2 regions of the Arthrobacter sp. Hor0625 genome follow, and region 2 is predicted to be linked to the other one. Evidence: predicted binding sites of a transcription regulator. Region 2 holds the regulator's gene; the other holds the start of a gene.
The links. Region 2 encodes HrcA, which represses chaperone genes, less so after heat shock. Its sites were predicted from a motif close to TTNGCACTCGNNNNNNNCGAGTGCNAA; they were not measured.

Region 1 (8,421 bases), 730 kb from region 2:
CGCCGAAAACGAGCAGGCGCGTGGCGATTTTCTCGGTGAAGAACCGGTCGTGGCTCACCACCACGACCGCACCCGGGAAATGCAGCAGCGCCCGCTCCATCACTTGGGTGCTCGAAAGGTCCAGGTGGTTGGTGGGCTCGTCCAGCAGCAGCACCGACGCGCCGGAGAGCAGACACTGTGCCATGGCCACGCGCGCCTTCTGGCCCCCCGAGAGGTTGCCGATCTTCTGCTTGAGGTCCGCCTCGGAGAACTGGAACATCGCCAGGAAACGGTTGACGGATTTCTTCGTGGCGCTGAAGGCGAGGCTGTCCGGCAGCGCGTTGACGGCGTGGGAAACGGTGTCGCCGTCGTCGAGGTCCGCCAGCATCCGGTTGTACGACACGAAGCCCGGGCCCTTTGCCCACGCCACCTGGCCGGCGTCGGGGGCCTCCTCGCCGGTGAGGACCTTCAGCAGGGTGGACTTCCCGCTGCCGTTCGCGCCCAGCACCGCGATCCGGTTGCCCTTGCGAATCTCGAAGCTCAGATCGTCGAACAAGACCTTCTCGCCGTAGGACTTGCCCAGCCCCTCCACCCGGCACAGCACGTCCTTCACGTGGAGGCCGCCGTAGATCTCGGTGACGATCTGGTCCACCGGCCTGGGGGTCCGGGATTTCTTGATCTTGGCCAGCTGGTTGCCCAGTCCGCGGCCGGCGGCCTTGGCGGCTTCGCGACGGTCCGCGATTCCCTCGGCTTCAAACGCGAGCAGTTCGGACTCGTGCACGAACTGCTGCTCGAGGGTCTTGAGCCGGAACTGCTTCTGGACCACATATTCGCCGAAGTTCCCGGGGTATTCGTGCAGGTGGAAGTTCTCCACCTCGATGATGCGGGTAACGACGGCGTCCAGGAACGTCCGGTCGTGCGAGACGATCACGGCCGCTCCCTGGAATCCGCGGAACCAGTTCTCCAGCCATTCGACGCCGGCCACGTCGAGGAAGTTGGTGGGCTCATCGAGCAACAAGACGTCCGGGCCTTCGAGCAGGATCTTGGCCAGCGCGGCCCGGTTCCGCCAGCCCCCGGACAGCGCATCGATCGCGCAGTGACGGTGGGCGTCATCGAACCCCAACGTGGTCAGCACGGTGTCGATCCGTCGCGGGTAGTCCCAGCCATCGAGGCGCTCCATGTCCTCGAACAGGGCCGCCTGCCGTCCGATCAGACCGTCCAGCTCGCCGGGGGCGGGATCGGCCGCGATGGCGGCATCAATGGCGGCCAGCTCGGCTTCCACGCTCTTGATCTCGCCGAAAAGGCCGTCGAGGACCTCGGTGATGGTCGAGTCGCCGTTCAGCTCTGAGAACTGGGAGAAGTAGCCCACCCTCGTGCCGAGTTCAATGCTGACCGTGCCGGTGTCCGGAGCCACCTGGTCGAGGACCAGCTTCAGGAGGGTGGTCTTGCCGGACCCGTTCTTGCCGATGAGGCCCACCCTGTCTCCGGGTTCAAGCCGGAAGAACGCCTCGCGAAGGACCTGGGTGTTGTCGAAGCGGACGCTGACGTCATGCAGCCGGATTAGGCTCACTAATGCTGTCCTCTCAAGGGGGTTTTGACTGATGGGCCAGGCGGGCTGCGGGCCTTCCTTCAGACTATCCGGTACCGCGGAAGCGTCGGGACACACGGACGGGAAGACGGCTCAGCGGGATACCGTCCGGAGGCCGAAAAGCTGGCCGGAACCTAGGCGACCGGACCGCGGGGAGCGAACATGATCACGGCCACCCCCGCGAGGCAGATCAGCGAGCCCACCACGTCCCAGCGGTCGGGCCGGAACCCGTCGAAGGCCATGCCCCAGGCCAGCGAGCCGGCAACGAAGACGCCGCCGTAGGCTGCCAGGATCCGGCCGAAGTGCGCGTCCGGCTGCAGAGTGGCGACGAATCCGTAGAGGCCCAGGGCGATGATCCCGATCCCGGCCCACCACCACGCCCGCCCTTCCCGGACGGCCTGCCACACCATCCATGCCCCGCCGATCTCGGCGGCCGCAGCCAGGACGAACAGCAGGACGGACTTTGCAACGCTCATGCCCCCTATCCTCCCGCAGACTGGTCTTCGCCTCCGCCCCGGCGGCACGGGTGCGGTCCCCGGGGCCGGGACCCCGCGGTCGCCAGCGACCGGACATGGCAAAGGCCCCCTCGATCCGGCGTTGCCGAGGACCGAGGGGGCCTGCCGATTGTGGAGCTAAGGAGATTCGAACTCCTGACCTCTTCGATGCGAACGAAGCGCTCTACCAACTGAGCTATAGCCCCGCAGCAACGCCGTTCCTGGAAGGGAACGGCGTTGTCAACGTTCCTAGGCTACAAACTATCCGCCCGCATTGCCAGCCAGCCCCGGAATGTCTGCGTGCCGTGTCGTTCTTCGGGCACCAGATTGTCGCCGGCACGCAGGTATTTGCCCATCCCGCCGGGCAGCGGCAGCTCCACCACCCGGCCGCGCGAGCCCGTAGCCTGCTGCCAGGTGACGGCCAGTTCCCGCATTTCCAGAATCTCCGGACCGCCGATGGTCCGGACCCCGTGCCGCACGCCGGAGGGCGCCTCCAGTGCCGCGTCGATCAGCGCCGACGCGACCTCGGCCGCCGCGATCGGCTGGAACCGGGCCCCTTTGAAGACGGGAATCAGCCGCAGCTTGGAGCCGGCGGCAAAGATGCCTGCGAGCAAGGAGTGGAACTGTGTGGCCCGCAGCACCACGGTCTCCAGCCCGGACTGCTGGTAGGCCCGTTCCTTGGCCGCCTTCGACCGGTAGTAACCGAAACTGCTGCGGTCGCAGTTGACGATTGACAGCAGCACGGCCCTGCTGACTCCGGCATCCTGGGCGGCGGCCAGCAGCCGGGCTCCGCCGTCGGCGAAGTTCTTAAGCGCCTTCCCCGACCGTCCCTCCAGGGTGTCGATGACGACGTCGGCACCGGCCAGGGCCGCGTCCAGCCCGTCCCCGGTGGCGACGTCGGCGCGAAAGTAGTCCACGCCGGCGATGTGCCCCGGCGTGCCCGGGGCGGGCGGATTGCGGCTGAGGACGGCCACCCGTTGTCCTACCAGGATGGCCTGGCGCACCACCTCGCGGCCCACCTGCCCCGTTCCGCCGGCAACGCAGATTCTGCTCATGCACGTCAGGCTACCGCCCGCATGCACGAAAAAGCCCCGGTTGGCCGCCGTGGCGGCCGCCCGGGGCGGTGAGAACGGTTTAGGCTCGGCGCCTCTGCAGCACGTCGTCGAGGTTGCTCAAGGCGCTCTGGCCGCGGCCCAGGGGCTTTGCCTCGGCCTGCTCGGGCTGCCGGACCGTGCCCTGCTTCAGCGACGGCTTGCCCACGGCTTTCGGGGCTTCCGGGAGATCCAGCGGCTCGGGCGCGGCGCGTTCGGCCTTGGGTGCTTCCACATAGGTTGGTTTCGGAACCTCCACCGGCTCCCAGCTGGACCCTTCCAAGGCGGGATCGCCGGTGCGCTGGACGGAGGTGTCGCCCGAGGCCGCGGCCTCGGCGAGGGCAGCCTGGCGCAGTTCGTCAGCGGTCAGTGGCCGGAGGGCAGGCGCGGGAGCGACGCTGCCCGCTTCCGCGTCGAACAGCGGGCTTTCCTTGGCAGGCGCGGCCGTGCGCCCGGCCGCCGGGTCCTCGGAGAGGGCCCGCACCGGGGACTGCATGGCGGAACGGAACGCGGCGTCGAGCTTGCGGCGTCGATCGCGCACCGCGAGCCTGCGCAGCAGCACGACGGCGGCAGCAGCGCCCAGCAGCGTGCCCGCCGGCAACCAGCCGGAGCCCAGCCCGAATATCCGCAGGATCCCGGACACGATCCCGGTGAACAGTGAGAGGACACCCAGGACGAACACCGCCAGCCGGCCGTACCTGATCCGGAAGGCAGGGGCGGCGGGCTTGGGGCCGCCGTCGACGTCGATGGTGCCTCCGGCGTGGCCGGGTCGTTGCGTGCTCGTCATCGGGGTCTCCTGCGGGGCAGCCGTCTTCATCAGAATTCCGGCCTGGGGGTCTGCTTTGCCTGCGTCCACGGCGTCCATCATGAGCTCCCCCGCCGGCTGCAGCCGGTGGTGGCCGTTCCGGAGCATGTAGGGAGCCACCCATACGATCCAGAGCGCAACAGCAATGACAAGGATCACTGAGCTGCTAAGAGGGAAGTCCACAGTCAAAACCGTATGAGGTGGACGGCGGGGCGGGCGGCATTGGGGGCGGTGTGTCGCGAGTGAACTGCCAAATCACTGGAAATATGACGAAAGTGCTGGTCAGACCCGGGTTTCCGGCGGCCCGGCAGGGCCCTGTTCCAGCCAGCGCGCGAGGAGGCCTCCGGGGACCTCCTCGGCGGTCAGCGCGAAGGTCCGGTGGTCCGCCCATTGGCCGTTGATGTGCAGGAAGCGGGGCCGGTAGCCTTCGTCGCGGAACCCGAGCTTTTCCACCACGCGCAGGCTGGGCCGGTTCTCCGGCCGGATGTTGATCTCCATCCGGTGCAGCCCGAGGGTCTTGAAACAGTAGTCGGTCGCCATCGCCACGGCGGTCGGCGCGATCCCCCGCCCCGCGTGCCCCTGGTCAACCCAGTACCCGAGGGTGGCCATCATCGCCGAGCCCCAGACGATCGAAGAGACCGTCAGCTGGCCTACGATCACCGGTTCCCGGACGCCCGGGGTCCATGAGGTGATGACGAACGGCAACGCGGTGGCCTGGGCTGCCTGCGCCTTGAGCGAGCGCACCATTTGCCGGTAGTCGGGCAGGCCGCCGCCGGGCACCGGGTTGGAGGCTTCCCAGGGCGCGAGCCACTGCTCGTTGCGGGCGCGGAGTTCGCTCCATTCACGCCGGTCCCGGTACCGGATGGGCCGCAGCACCAGGTCGCCGCACTCCAGTGTCACCGGCCAGGTGAAGCCGCCCGCCATGGGACTAGTGCGTCAGGCCGGAAGCGAAGCCGGGCAGCCATTCACGCAGGCCGGGGCCGAGGTCCTCGCTGTCGCAGGCAAGCTGGACGCAGGCCTTGAGGTAGCTCAGCTTGTCGCCCGTGTCGTACCGGCGGCCGCGGAAGACGACGCCGTAGACGCCGTAGCCCTCGCCCTCGCCGGCGGAAAGTTCCTGCAGCGCGTCGGTGAGCTGGATTTCGCCGCCGCGGCCGGGCTCGGTCCGCTCAAGCACGTCAAAGACGGCCGGGTGCAGAACGTAGCGGCCGATGATGGCCAGGTTGGACGGGGCCTCGTCGGCGTCGGGCTTCTCCACCAGCTGCTTGATCCGGACGTAGTCCTCACCTTCGACGGCTTCGACGTCGGCGCAGCCGTAGGCGCTGATCTGCGACGGCTCAACCTCGATCAGTGCCACCACCGAGCCGCCGGTCTTGGCCTGCACCTCGATCATGGTGCTGAGCAGCTCGTCGCGGGCGTCAATCAGGTCATCGCCCAGCAGGACGGCGAACGGCTCGTGGCCCACGTGCTGCTTGGCGCGCAGCACGGCGTGGCCCAGCCCCATCGGGTCGCCTTGGCGGACGTAGTGGATGTCGCCGAGGTTGCTCGCGGCCTGGATCGATTCGAGCTTGGCGGTGTCGCCCTTGGCCTCCAGCGTCGCCTCCAGGGTGGGCACGCGGTCGAAGTGGTCCTCGAGGGCCCGCTTGTTGCGTCCGGTGATCATCAGGACGTCGTTGAGGCCCACGTTGACGGCTTCTTCGACGACGTACTGGATGGCGGGCTTGTCGACGACGGGCAGCATCTCCTTGGGCATCGCCTTGGTGGCGGGAAGGAAACGGGTGCCGAGGCCCGCTGCGGGGATGACGGCCTTACGAACGGAGGCGTTGGGTGTAATCACTGGACTAATCTAACCGAGGGGGCAAATCATCAGGTAATTGCCCCCGCCGGCATGGCGGCCGCGGCAGACCGTCTGCTGCGCCCCCGGTCGAAAGGATGCCAGCGCATGAGCTCCAAGGAAGAGATCCGTTCCCGCCACCGGTTGCGTCGTGCGGCACTGTCCCCGCAGGAGCTCGACGACGCCGGCGCGGCCATCGCCCGGCACGGGGTCGAGTGGGCGTCGGCCCTGGCCGCGGACGGCCCACGCACCTTCGCCGCCTACCTCGGCGTAGGCTCCGAACCGCCGACGGCGCCGCTGCTCACCGCGCTCCATGAGAACGGCCACCGGGTGCTGTTGCCGGTGTGCGAGCCGCGCCTGGCTTTGTCTTGGGTGTACTGGACTCCCGCGACGGAGTTTGTCCGCAGCCGTTACGCGCCCATCCAGGAACCGGCCGGGGAACGCTTGGAGACGGCCGTGATGCGTACGGCCACGGGGATCTTCCTGCCCGCCACCGCCGTCGACCGCTCCGGCAATCGCATCGGCCAGGGTGGCGGTTACTACGACGTCTTCCTGGCCTCACTGGCGGCGCTGTTTCCGGACCGTCCCGGTGGGCGCGGCCCGCTTCCGACGGCGGCCGTGGTCTACGACGCCGAAGTACTCCCCGCCGGCAGCATTCCGGCGGAGTCCTTCGACCAAAAAGTCGCCAGCGCTGTGACGCCAGCCGGGGTGACGGAGCTTTCCTAGGCGCCTTCCCCGGATGCTAGAATTGGCACTCAGGCCCTGCGACTGCTAATGCGGCTCCCGGCGACGGGAACCCCGCACCTTGGCAGCACGGGACCTGATCGTTTGTCCTAGAGGAGGAACCCCAGTGCCCACGTATGCATACGCCTGCAAGGACTGCAGCCACGCCTTCGAGACCGTGCAGTCGTTCACGGACAGCTCCCTCACGACCTGCCCGGAGTGCCAGGGAACCCTGCGCAAGAAGTTCAACAGCGTCGGCGTCGTCTTCAAGGGCTCCGGCTTCTACCGGACGGACTCGCGCGACACCAAGGGCAGCAGCGTTGCCCCTGCCGCCGCACCGGCAGCGTCCGCGCCCGCTTCTTCCGGCTCCGCCGCGGCGCCGGCCGCTGCCAGCTAGCCACCCCGCTTAGCTGTCGACCCCGCGGGGTGTCCGGGCGGTTGTCCACATAACACCGGCCGGGCCTGACCCCGGCGGACAGCAAGGACGTAGCGTGGCGGCATGTCCGCTTCCTGCTCCGGCCCTCCCTTTTTCCCCCCTCGGTCCGGCGTGCTGCAGACCGGTGCCGGACGGTTGGCGGCCGTGCAGTTTAGCCCGGCCCGTCGCGGCATGTCCCTGGAAACGGGTGCCCGGCCCGGCGGCCGCCTGGCCCGCCAGGTCCCGCGCGGTTCCCTGCCGCGTGCGGGCCGCACGCCGCGGCGCCCGCCCGGAGGCCTTCCGCCGCGGCGGCGGATTCGTCGCTGGCTGGCCCGGTACCGCAGGCTGGCTGTGGCCCTTTTCCTGTCCCTGGCGGCGGCTACCGCCGTTCAGCAGCTGACTCCCGTCCCGGCCGCAACTGTGCCGGCATGGGCCGCCGCCCGGGACCTCCCGGCGGGCCGGGTGCTGGTTCCGGCCGACCTCATGGCTGTCAGTGTCTCCCCGGAGGCGCTGCCGCACGGGGCCCTGGCGCGCGAGACGCTGGAGGGCAAGCAGCTCGCGGTGGCCATGCGCAAGGGCCAACTCCTCGCCGACGCGCAACTCGTCGGCCCGGGCCTGCTGGCCGGGAGCGCACCCGGTTCGGCCGCCGTGCCGCTCCGGATGGCCGACCCTGCCTCGGTCCAGCTCGTCTCCCCCGGCCAGCTGGTCAACGTCGTGATGACCAGCGGCGGTGACTATGAAAGGGCGGGAGCCGGCGAGGTGCTTGCCGCCGCGGTTCCCGTGCTCTGGACTTCGGCACAGGGCGGCAAGTCCGGGACATGGCTCGACGCCGGGGACGCCGACGGGCTGATGGTGGTCGCCGCGGACCCGGCCCAGGCCCGGAAGCTTGCCGGGGCCTCGACCCAGGGAAAACTGTTCTTCGTCCTCGTCGGCGCGCGGCCGGACTAAGGTCAGCGGCCCGGGACGCCGGCGCGGCCGGGGCGGCGCTAGCCCCAGTGCGGCGGGCGCTGCTCCCTCAGCCACGCGTCGTGGTCGTAGGACCCGGGCTGGTCACCCCAGCGCCGTGGATCGTCTTCGGCGGCCTTGGTGGGAAGCACTTCCCCGGCTGCCGCGCGGCGCACCGAGGGGCTCCGCCGGGCCTGGCCGGCTGGTTCGGCAGCTCGACGGGCCTCCGCGGGCCCACCGTCCGCGGCCCCGGCGCCGGACACCTGCCCGCCTTCGGCTGCGGAAGTTTCGGCCTCGGCAGTTCCGGCTTCGGCGGTGCCGGCGTCGCCTGCGCCGGTCCCGGTGGTGCTGCTGGCTTCATCCTTGCTGGCGTGTGCGCTCATGCCGCCGGCCTCCTTGCTGCGTGGCACTGTTCCCTGGCCGCGGCAGCCGTCCGCGGTCAGCCCCGGTCGGCGCCGGCGGAGACGAACGCCTCCCGCCCGTCGTCGACGCTATGGGTTTCAATGTCATCGGAGAAGCCCGGCGACGCGTCCATACGGTTCAGCGCCAC
Region 2 (8,421 bases):
ATACGAGGTGACGCTCGAGGACAAGAAGGTCGTCCACGTCACCAACCCGAGCGAGTACCCCACGGGCAAGGTCGCCGAGGTCCGCGAGCCGATGGTCTCGGCCACGATCCTGGCGCCCAACGAGTTCGTCGGCGCCATCATGGAGCTTTGCCAGAGCCGTCGCGGCGTCATGGGCGGCATGGACTACCTCTCCGAGGACCGGGTCGAGATCCGCTACCGGCTGCCGCTGGCCGAGATCGTGTTCGACTTCTTCGACATCCTCAAGTCCCGGACCCGCGGCTACGGTTCGCTGGACTGGAAGGCCGACGGCGACCAGGTCGCGGACCTGGTCAAGGTCGACATCATGCTCCAGGGCGAGCAGGTCGACGCGTTCAGCGCCATCACGCACCGCGACAAGGCCTACGCCTACGGGGTCATGATGACCGGCAAGCTGCGCGAACTCATCCCGCGCCAGCAGTTCGAGGTGCCGATCCAGGCCGCCATCGGCTCCCGGATCATCGCCCGTGAGAGCATCCGCGCGATCCGCAAGGACGTCCTGGCCAAGTGCTACGGCGGTGACATCACCCGAAAGCGCAAACTGCTCGAAAAGCAGAAGGAAGGCAAGAAGCGCATGAAGATGGTGGGCCGGGTCGAGGTGCCGCAGGAGGCGTTCATCGCCGCCCTGACCACCGAAGAGTCCAAGGACAAGGCCAAGAAGTAGCCATGCCTAGCGCACTACCCCTCGGCGACCCGGCGCCGTCGGACGGGCTGCTGCCCGCCCAGGCGCTGGAGGGCGCCGCTGAGCGGGCCTTCGGGCTCTACGTCCATATCCCGTTCTGCGCCGTGCGCTGCGGCTACTGCGACTTCAACACCTATACCGCCACCGAACTGGGCGGCGGCGCCTCGCAGGATGCCTACGCCGGCACCGCCGTCGCGGAGGTGGAGTTTGCCGGCAGGGCGCTCCGGGCCTCGGGGCTGCCCGAGCGCCGCCTGGCCACGGTGTTCTTCGGCGGCGGCACGCCTACGCTGCTGCCGGCCGCGGACCTGGCCCGGATCCTGGGCGCCGCCATCGACACCTGGGGGCTGGAGCCGGGCGCCGAGGTCACCACGGAAGCGAACCCTGACTCGGTCACGCCGGAATCCCTGCAGCTGCTCGCAGACGCCGGCTTCACCCGGGTCTCGTTCGGCATGCAGTCGGCCGTGCCGCACGTTCTCAAGGTCCTGGACCGCACCCACACGCCCAGCCGGGTACCGCAGGCCGTCCAGTGGGCGCGCGACGCCGGGCTGGCTGTCAGCCTGGACCTGATCTACGGCACCCCGGGGGAGTCGCTGCTGGACTGGCGGCATTCGCTGGAGACGGCGCTGTCCTACGGCCCGGACCACATCAGCGCCTACGCGCTGATCGTCGAGGAGGGCACCAAGCTCGCCACCCAGATCCGCCGCGGCGAGGTTCCCGGGATCGACGACGACGACCACGCCGCCAAATATGAACTGGCCGACGAACTCATCTCCGCCGCCGGGCTGGGCTGGTACGAAGTCAGCAACTGGGCCCGGACCCCGGAGCAGGCCTGCCGCCACAACCTGGCCTACTGGCGCGGCGACGACTGGTGGGGGATCGGCCCGGGCGCGCACTCCCACGTGGGCGGCGTCCGCTGGTGGAACGTCAAGCACCCGTCCGCCTACGCGGGCCGGATCTCCACCGGAGCATCACCCGCAGCCGGCCGGGAAACCCTGGACAGCGCCACCCGGGAGGTCGAACGCGTCATGCTCGAAGCCCGGTTGGTGACCGGACTGGAGATCACCGGGCTGGGCGGCCTGGGGGACACCGGGCGGCACGCCGTCGCCGGGCTGATCGCCGACGGCCTGGTGGAACCGCAGCAGGCCTTCAAGGGCCGCCTGGTGCTCACGCTCAAGGGCCGTCTGCTCGCGGACGCCGTGGTGCGCCGGATCCTGCCGGACTAAGTTCGCCGGCCGGACGGCGCGGACGCTCCGGCCCGGTTGGGCCTGAAGTGTACGTTCGCGCTATTTGATCCAGCGCAGGTTGTACTCGTAGCGGTGCGGCTGGCCCCGGTTGACGTGGATTCCGGCGGCCACGGAGAAGCAGGCCAGGGCGATCCAGATGACGGTGGCCAGCACGGCGAAGATGTTCCCCACCACCGGCACGAAGACCAGCAGGTTGGCCACGACGGCGGCGATCGTCGGCGGCAGCGTGAAGTTCAGCGCTTCCTTGGACTCCTGGGCGGTGAAGGGGCCGCGGTCCTTGAAGATCAGATAGATCAGCAGCGCCGGGATGCACCCGAGGATCCCGCCGAAGTGCGCGAGGGTGGCCCACTGGCGGTCTTCGCTGGCCGTCAGCGGCAGTGCGTTCGCCGGCACGCCATGGTACTGGGGCCGCTCAGGGCCTGCGTGGTGGTCCGGGTGTTCGCGTGCGTCTTCTGCCACGTTGAGTCCTTTGGATTGCGGTGGAGCGATGGTGCCTGTACGAGCCACGGCCGCAGCAAAGGGCTGCAGCCGCCGTACCAAGAATACTTGCTCCCGCCGCGGTTCGACGCACGAGGCGGCGGTCAGGGCACCGTGAGGAAGTCGATGACCTCTTCCACCCGGCCCAGCAGCGAGGGCTCCAGGTCCGCGTAAGTGCGCACCGCGCCCAGCAGCTTCTGCCACCCCAGGCCGATGTCCTCCTTGGTGCTGTGCGGCCAGCCGAAGGCGGTCAGGATGCCGGTCTTCCAGTCCACCCCGCGCGGAATCACCGGCCACTGCTCGATGCCCAGAACCGCGGGCCGGATCGCCTGCCAGACGTCCACGTACGGGTGGCCGACGATCAGCACGTTGCCTGCCGCGCCCGGGGAGGCCATGACCGCGTCGGCGATCCTCGACTCCTTGGAATCGGGCACCAGGTGGTCCACCAGGACGCCCAGGCGCCGGCCGGGTCCGGGCCGGAAGTCGCGGACGGCTCCGGCGAGGTCGTCAATGCCGTGCAGCGGTTCGACGACGATGCCCTCCACCCGCAGGTCATCGCCCCAGACCTTTTCGACGAGTTCGGCGTCGTGCTTGCCCTCCACCCAGATCCGGCTGGCCTTGGCGACCTGCGCGCGCTGGCCTTCGACCCGCACCGACCCGGAGGCGGTGCGCCCGGCAGCAGCGGCGGCCGGTGCGGCGCGCGGTGCCGGCGGCATCAGCCGGATCGGCCGGCCCTCCAGCAGGAAGCCGAAACCCAGGCGGAACGACCGTGTCTTTCCCCGCCGGTCTTCGAGCGCCACCACGTGCATGCCGCCGGACTTCTCCACCCGGGTGACGGCGCCGACCCAGCCGGACTGCGCATCCTCAAGCACCATGCCCCGTTCCACCGGTACCTCGGGCAGCTGGGCCTTGGCGGGCGCGGAGAGCTCCTGCGGGCCCCAATTTTGGTATGACATTTGCTACACACTGCTTTGCGCTCGGGAACTACGGGAAACGGCACGCGGGCCGCGGTGTGCCCGCTAAATCCGGGCCCCGCAGTTCACGCCCGCAGCGAATCCAATGCTAACAACGGCGCGACTCATATTAGACTGGTTAGCACTTGGGCATGTCGAGTGCTAACCGCCGGTCGCCGGCGGAGCGATACGCGTCGAATTGGAGGTGGAGCGTGAGCGAGCCACGCAAACTCGAAGTCCTGCGCGCCATCGTGGAGGACTACGTCCATTCCCGCGAGCCGGTCGGATCCAAGGCGCTCGTGGAGCGGCACCACCTCGGTGTCTCCAGCGCCACGATCCGCAACGATATGGCCGCGCTGGAGGACGAAGGACTGATCACCGCCCCGCACACCAGCGCCGGCCGGATTCCCACGGACAAGGGCTACCGCCTCTTCGTGGACCGGATCTCGGCCGTCAAGCCGCTGTCACCGGCCGAGCGCCGCGCCATCCAGGCGCTGCTTGAAGGGTCGGATGACCTCGACGACGTGCTGGACCGGACCGTGCGCCTGCTCTCGCAGCTGACCAACCAGGTCGCCGTCGTGCAGTACCCGCTCCTGGGCCGGGCCCGCGTCCGGCACATCGAGTTCGTCCTGCTCGCCCCGCGCAAGGTGCTCGCCGTCCTGATCGCGGACACCGGCAAGGTCGAGCAGCGCGTGATCGACGTCGGCCAGGATTTCGGGGACGAGGATCTGGCCGGGCTCCGCACCCAGTTCCTGGCCCGGCTGTCCGGGACTCCGCTGGGGCTGTTGCCGCAGTCGCTGCCGGCCGTGGTCGACGGCTGCCCGCCGGAGCGCCGCGGCGCCGCCCAGGCGCTGGCCCGCGGGCTGGAGTCGCTGGCGCTGAGCAGCCGGGAGGAACGGATGGTCATGGCCGGGACCGCGAACCTGGCCCGCTCCAACGTGGACTTCCCGCTGAGCATCGGCCCGGTCCTGGAAGCCCTGGAGGAGCAGGTGGTGATGCTCCGCCTGCTGAGCGACATGGCCCAGGACCCCCGCGGCGTTACCGTGAGCATCGGCCGGGAAAACCCCTACGACAGCCTGGCCGAGGCCTCCGTGGTCGCGACCGGGTACGGCCCGGATGCGACGGCGAAGGTGGGCGTGCTCGGCCCCACCCGGATGGATTACCCCACCACCATGGCCGCTGTCCGCGCGGTGGCCCGGTACCTGTCGCGGATCCTCGGACCCTGACCGGCCCGGCGCGGCGCCCCTGACCTTTACCGCTTCTTTGCCCGTTACCGGCAGTACAACCAGGAAGAGATACACACTTTGAGCAGCCACTACGACGTTCTCGGAGTTTCCCGTGAAGCCACGGGCGAAGAGATCAAGAAGGCCTACCGCAAGCTGGCCCGCACCCTGCACCCGGACGTCAACCCCGGCGAGGACGTCGCGGAGCGCTTCAAGGCCGTCACGCACGCCTACGAGGTGCTCTCCGACCCGCAGAAGCGCCGCGTCTACGACACCACCGGCAACGAGAACGGCACGGATAACGGCTTCGGCGGCGGCTACGCCGGCCAGGGCTTCGCGTTCCAGGACATCTTCGAGACCTTCTTCGGCGGCGGAGCCGGCCAGGGCGGCCCGGCCTCGCGGGTACGCCGCGGGCAGGATGCCCTGATCAGCGTCCGGATTGAACTCCGTGACGCGGTCTTCGGTGTCAACAAGAAGATCGAGGTCGACACCGCGGTCACCTGCCCCACCTGTGAGGGGTCCTGCTGCCGCGAGGGCAGCCACCCGGAGCGCTGCGACATCTGCGGCGGCAGCGGCCAGGTCCAGCGGGCCGTCCGGTCCATCCTGGGACAGGTCATGACCACCGCCCCCTGCGGCAGCTGCGAAGGCTTCGGCACCGTGATCAAGGACCCGTGCAACGAGTGCGCCGGGCAGGGCCGCATCCGCAGCCGCCGCTCGCTCACCGTGAAGGTCCCGGCCGGCGTCGCCACCGGCACCCGCATCCAGCTTTCCGGCCAGGGCGAGGCCGGACCGGCCGGCGGACCCTCCGGCGACCTCTATGTCGAGATCAGGGTCAACAACGACCCGACCTACGTGCGCGAAGGCGACGACCTGCACGCGAGCCTGAACATCCCGATGACCGCTGCCGCGCTGGGCACCGAGGTCACCCTGGAGACCTTCGACGGCCAGCAGGAAATCGACGTCAAGGCCGGCACGCAGTCCGGTGAGGTCATCACGCTCCGCGGCCTCGGCGTCACCCACCTGCGCGGCTACGGCCGAGGGGACCTGAAGGTCCACCTCCAGGTGGAAACCCCCGCCAAGCTCGACGCCGCGCAGGAGGACCTGCTCCGCCGGCTCGCCCAACTCCGCGGTGAGCAGTTCACCGAGGGCAAGCTCGCTGCCAGCGGCGGTGTCTTCGCCAAGTGGCGGGACCGGCTCGGTAACCTGTAGCGGTGAGCAACCCGGTCTTCTTCACCCCGGCAGGCGCCCTCGACGGCCAGGCCCCCGGCACGACGTTCGTCGTCGACGGCGCGGAGGCCCGCCACGCGGTGACCGTCAAGCGCCTCGCCGTCGGGGAGGCCGTCGACCTCGCCGACGGCGCCGGCACCCGGCTGACCGGCACGGTCGCCGATGTCGCCGGGCAGGAACTGACGGTCGAGTGCCGGGAGGTCAGCACGGAGGCCCGGCCCGACATCCGCCTGGTCCTGGTGCAGGCCCTGGCCAAGGGGGACCGCGACGAGCTCGCCGCGGAGACCGCTACGGAGCTGGGAATCGACGCCGTCGTTCCGTGGCAGGCGGAGCGCTCCATCGTCCGCTGGAAGCCCGAACGTGCCGCGAAGGCCCATGCCAAGTGGCAGTCGGTGGTCACGGCGGCCGCCAAACAGGCGCGCCGGGCCTGGATCCCCGAGGTCCGCCCCGCGGTCGACGGCGCCGGGCTGCAGGCCGCCGTTGCCGCCGCGGACCTGGCCGTCATCCTGCACGAGGACGCGGTGCGGCCGCTGCGCCAGGTACTCGAAGGATGGGCCCACGGCAGCGGGGCGGCAGGCGTCCGCGAAGTGCTTCTGATCGTCGGCCCCGAGGGCGGGATCAGCCCCCGCGAGGTCACCCGGCTTTGCGGCGCGGGTGCCGTCACGGCGCTGCTCGGCCACCACGTGCTGCGGTCCTCCACGGCCGGCCCCGCCGCGACGGTGCTCGCCAGCGACATCCTCGGACGCTGGTAGGGGTTTTTCCTTCGGGAAGGCTGCGGGCGATGACCCCGCCCGGCCTGCTTGACCGGCCTGCCTGACGGGCCTACTTGACGGTGAAGCCGCGGGTGTCGACGTTCAGGTCCTTGACCTTGCCGGCGGGATCGACCTGCGACACCCGGACCTCATAGCTGCCGGGACCCAGGTTGACGCTCAGGCTGAACATCCCGGCCTGGTCCGCCCCGCTGGCGGCCGTGATCGTCCCGTTCAGGTAGGGGGTTTTGGCGGATCCGTCCGTGCGCAGCAGCTCCCAGCGGAGTTTGCCTCCGGGCACGGTGCTCCGGCCCGAAATCTTGACGGCGCCGTCGGCCAGTTCGGTGCCCTCCTGCGGATCGATAATCCAGACCGGGGCCACCATTCCGACGCTGCGCGAGGTCGGCGAGCCGAGCCGCACCCGGTTAAAGGCCACATAGTCGGTGTGCCCGTCGACCAGGACGACGACCTGGATCTGCTGCCCGGTGTCCGTCAGGCCGGCACTGGCGCCGGCGGCCGTGGCGGTGTACACCAGCTGCTGGATGGCGCGTTCGGCCATGTCGGCGTCGAGGTTGCTGTTGAAGGCGTCCGCGGAGACATCCACCGTGATGACGTTCTTGCCGGAAATCGAGGTGGCCAGCATTTTCGGGTTCTGCCACGGGGTGAAGAAGTCCGGGTCGAGCGGTTTCTGGGACATCATCACCCGCAGTGCGCGGGTGATCGGGTTGTCGTCCTCGGAAACGTCCCGGAACTCCCGGTACAGGAAGACGTTGTCATTGCTGCGACCGATCCAGTAGACCGGGGCCTTGTTGGAGGCCTGGGTGGACTCCAGCGGTGCGCTCGTGGTGGCGACGCCGGCCGTCGGGCCCGGCACGGTGCGTGAGGGCGTGTTCGAATTCGTGATCCCGGGCTGCGGGGTGGCCACACAGCCGGAGAGGGCCAGGGCAGCGGGCAGTACCAGCAGCAGCAGGGTGCGGCGCGTGCGCCGGCCTGCTGCCGTGAGGTTTTGTCCACGCTGGCTGATGGTGCGGTCCCTTCGCTGTGCGGTCCTGGGGCGGCTCCCGCGGAATGGGGCCCGGCGCCGGCGGCTTCCCCGGCAGGACCGAATCCAGCATCCCACAGCGGCAGGAGGTCCCGGCCGGGATTCGGCGCCTCGCGGCGAACTGCAACGGGAACGATATGAGGACGATATGAAGTTGATACCAAACGGCCCGCCGCCGGCGGTGCGGCCCCTGGTGTCGGGGGCTCTGTTGGCGCGGGCTCCGGCGATGCGGCTCTGTTGTTGCGGCTCCTCGTGTCGCGGGACGGCGGATGCGCTGGCGTAAGATGTAAGAAGCCGCAAACTACCCGGCGCGGCGGGAAATTTCGAACTGGAGGGGACCAGAGGCCCGCGGGCCACCACTATGACTGAAGCAGCCAACGGCAAGGCCCGGAACAGCGCGGGCGAGCGCACCGCAGGGGAATTCCCCCACTCCCTCCCAGGCCTGCGGACGGAAGTGGTCCTGTTCGACGACTCCGACCAGATGGTGCAGTCCCTGGGCAGCCACGATGAGGCGCTGCGTTTCATCGAAACCCAGTTTCCCGGCGTCGACTTCCATGTCCGCGGGAATGAACTCTCCATCAACGGTCCGGCCGCCGAGGTGCCCCGCATCATGCGGCTGCTCACCGAGGTGCGCGGCCTGGTGGCGCGCGGCACCGTCGTCACCCCAGCCGTGCTGCAGCAGCTGGTCTCGCTGCTGCGCAGCCAGTCGCTGCAGAACCCGGTGGAGGTCCTGACCCACAACATCCTCTCCAGCCGCGGGAAGACCATCCGGCCGAAGACCCTGAACC

Region 1: a site for HrcA is predicted at 6,537-6,563, ahead of ACTWLI_RS10190 (FmdB family zinc ribbon protein). Genes of this name have one in related genera too.

The regions. Positions count from the first base shown of each region.
Region 1 covers NZ_CP199586.1:2,202,832-2,211,252, reverse strand. Annotated here, with positions in the region: gene ACTWLI_RS10230 (ABC-F family ATP-binding cassette domain-containing protein) at 1-1,549, opposite strand, end outside; gene ACTWLI_RS10225 (YnfA family protein) at 1,702-2,043, opposite strand; tRNA gene ACTWLI_RS10220 (tRNA-Ala) at 2,195-2,267, opposite strand; gene ACTWLI_RS10215 (SDR family oxidoreductase) at 2,316-3,116, opposite strand; gene ACTWLI_RS10210 (hypothetical protein) at 3,196-4,140, opposite strand; gene ACTWLI_RS10205 (GNAT family N-acetyltransferase) at 4,240-4,881, opposite strand; gene galU (UTP--glucose-1-phosphate uridylyltransferase GalU) at 4,886-5,791, opposite strand; gene ACTWLI_RS10195 (5-formyltetrahydrofolate cyclo-ligase) at 5,897-6,514, shown strand; gene ACTWLI_RS10190 (FmdB family zinc ribbon protein) at 6,639-6,908, shown strand; gene ACTWLI_RS10185 (RcpC/CpaB family pilus assembly protein) at 7,278-7,874, shown strand; gene ACTWLI_RS10180 (hypothetical protein) at 7,913-8,254, opposite strand; gene ACTWLI_RS10175 (AAA family ATPase) at 8,311-8,421, opposite strand, start outside.
Region 2 covers NZ_CP199586.1:2,930,460-2,938,880, forward strand. Annotated here, with positions in the region: gene lepA (translation elongation factor 4) at 1-700, shown strand, start outside; gene hemW (radical SAM family heme chaperone HemW) at 703-1,941, shown strand; gene ACTWLI_RS13515 (DUF4870 domain-containing protein) at 2,002-2,421, opposite strand; gene ACTWLI_RS13520 (DUF3097 domain-containing protein) at 2,544-3,395, opposite strand; gene hrcA (heat-inducible transcriptional repressor HrcA) at 3,605-4,618, shown strand; gene dnaJ (molecular chaperone DnaJ) at 4,697-5,824, shown strand; gene ACTWLI_RS13535 (16S rRNA (uracil(1498)-N(3))-methyltransferase) at 5,827-6,594, shown strand; gene ACTWLI_RS13540 (GerMN domain-containing protein) at 6,665-7,516, opposite strand; gene ACTWLI_RS13545 (PhoH family protein) at 7,995-8,421, shown strand, end outside.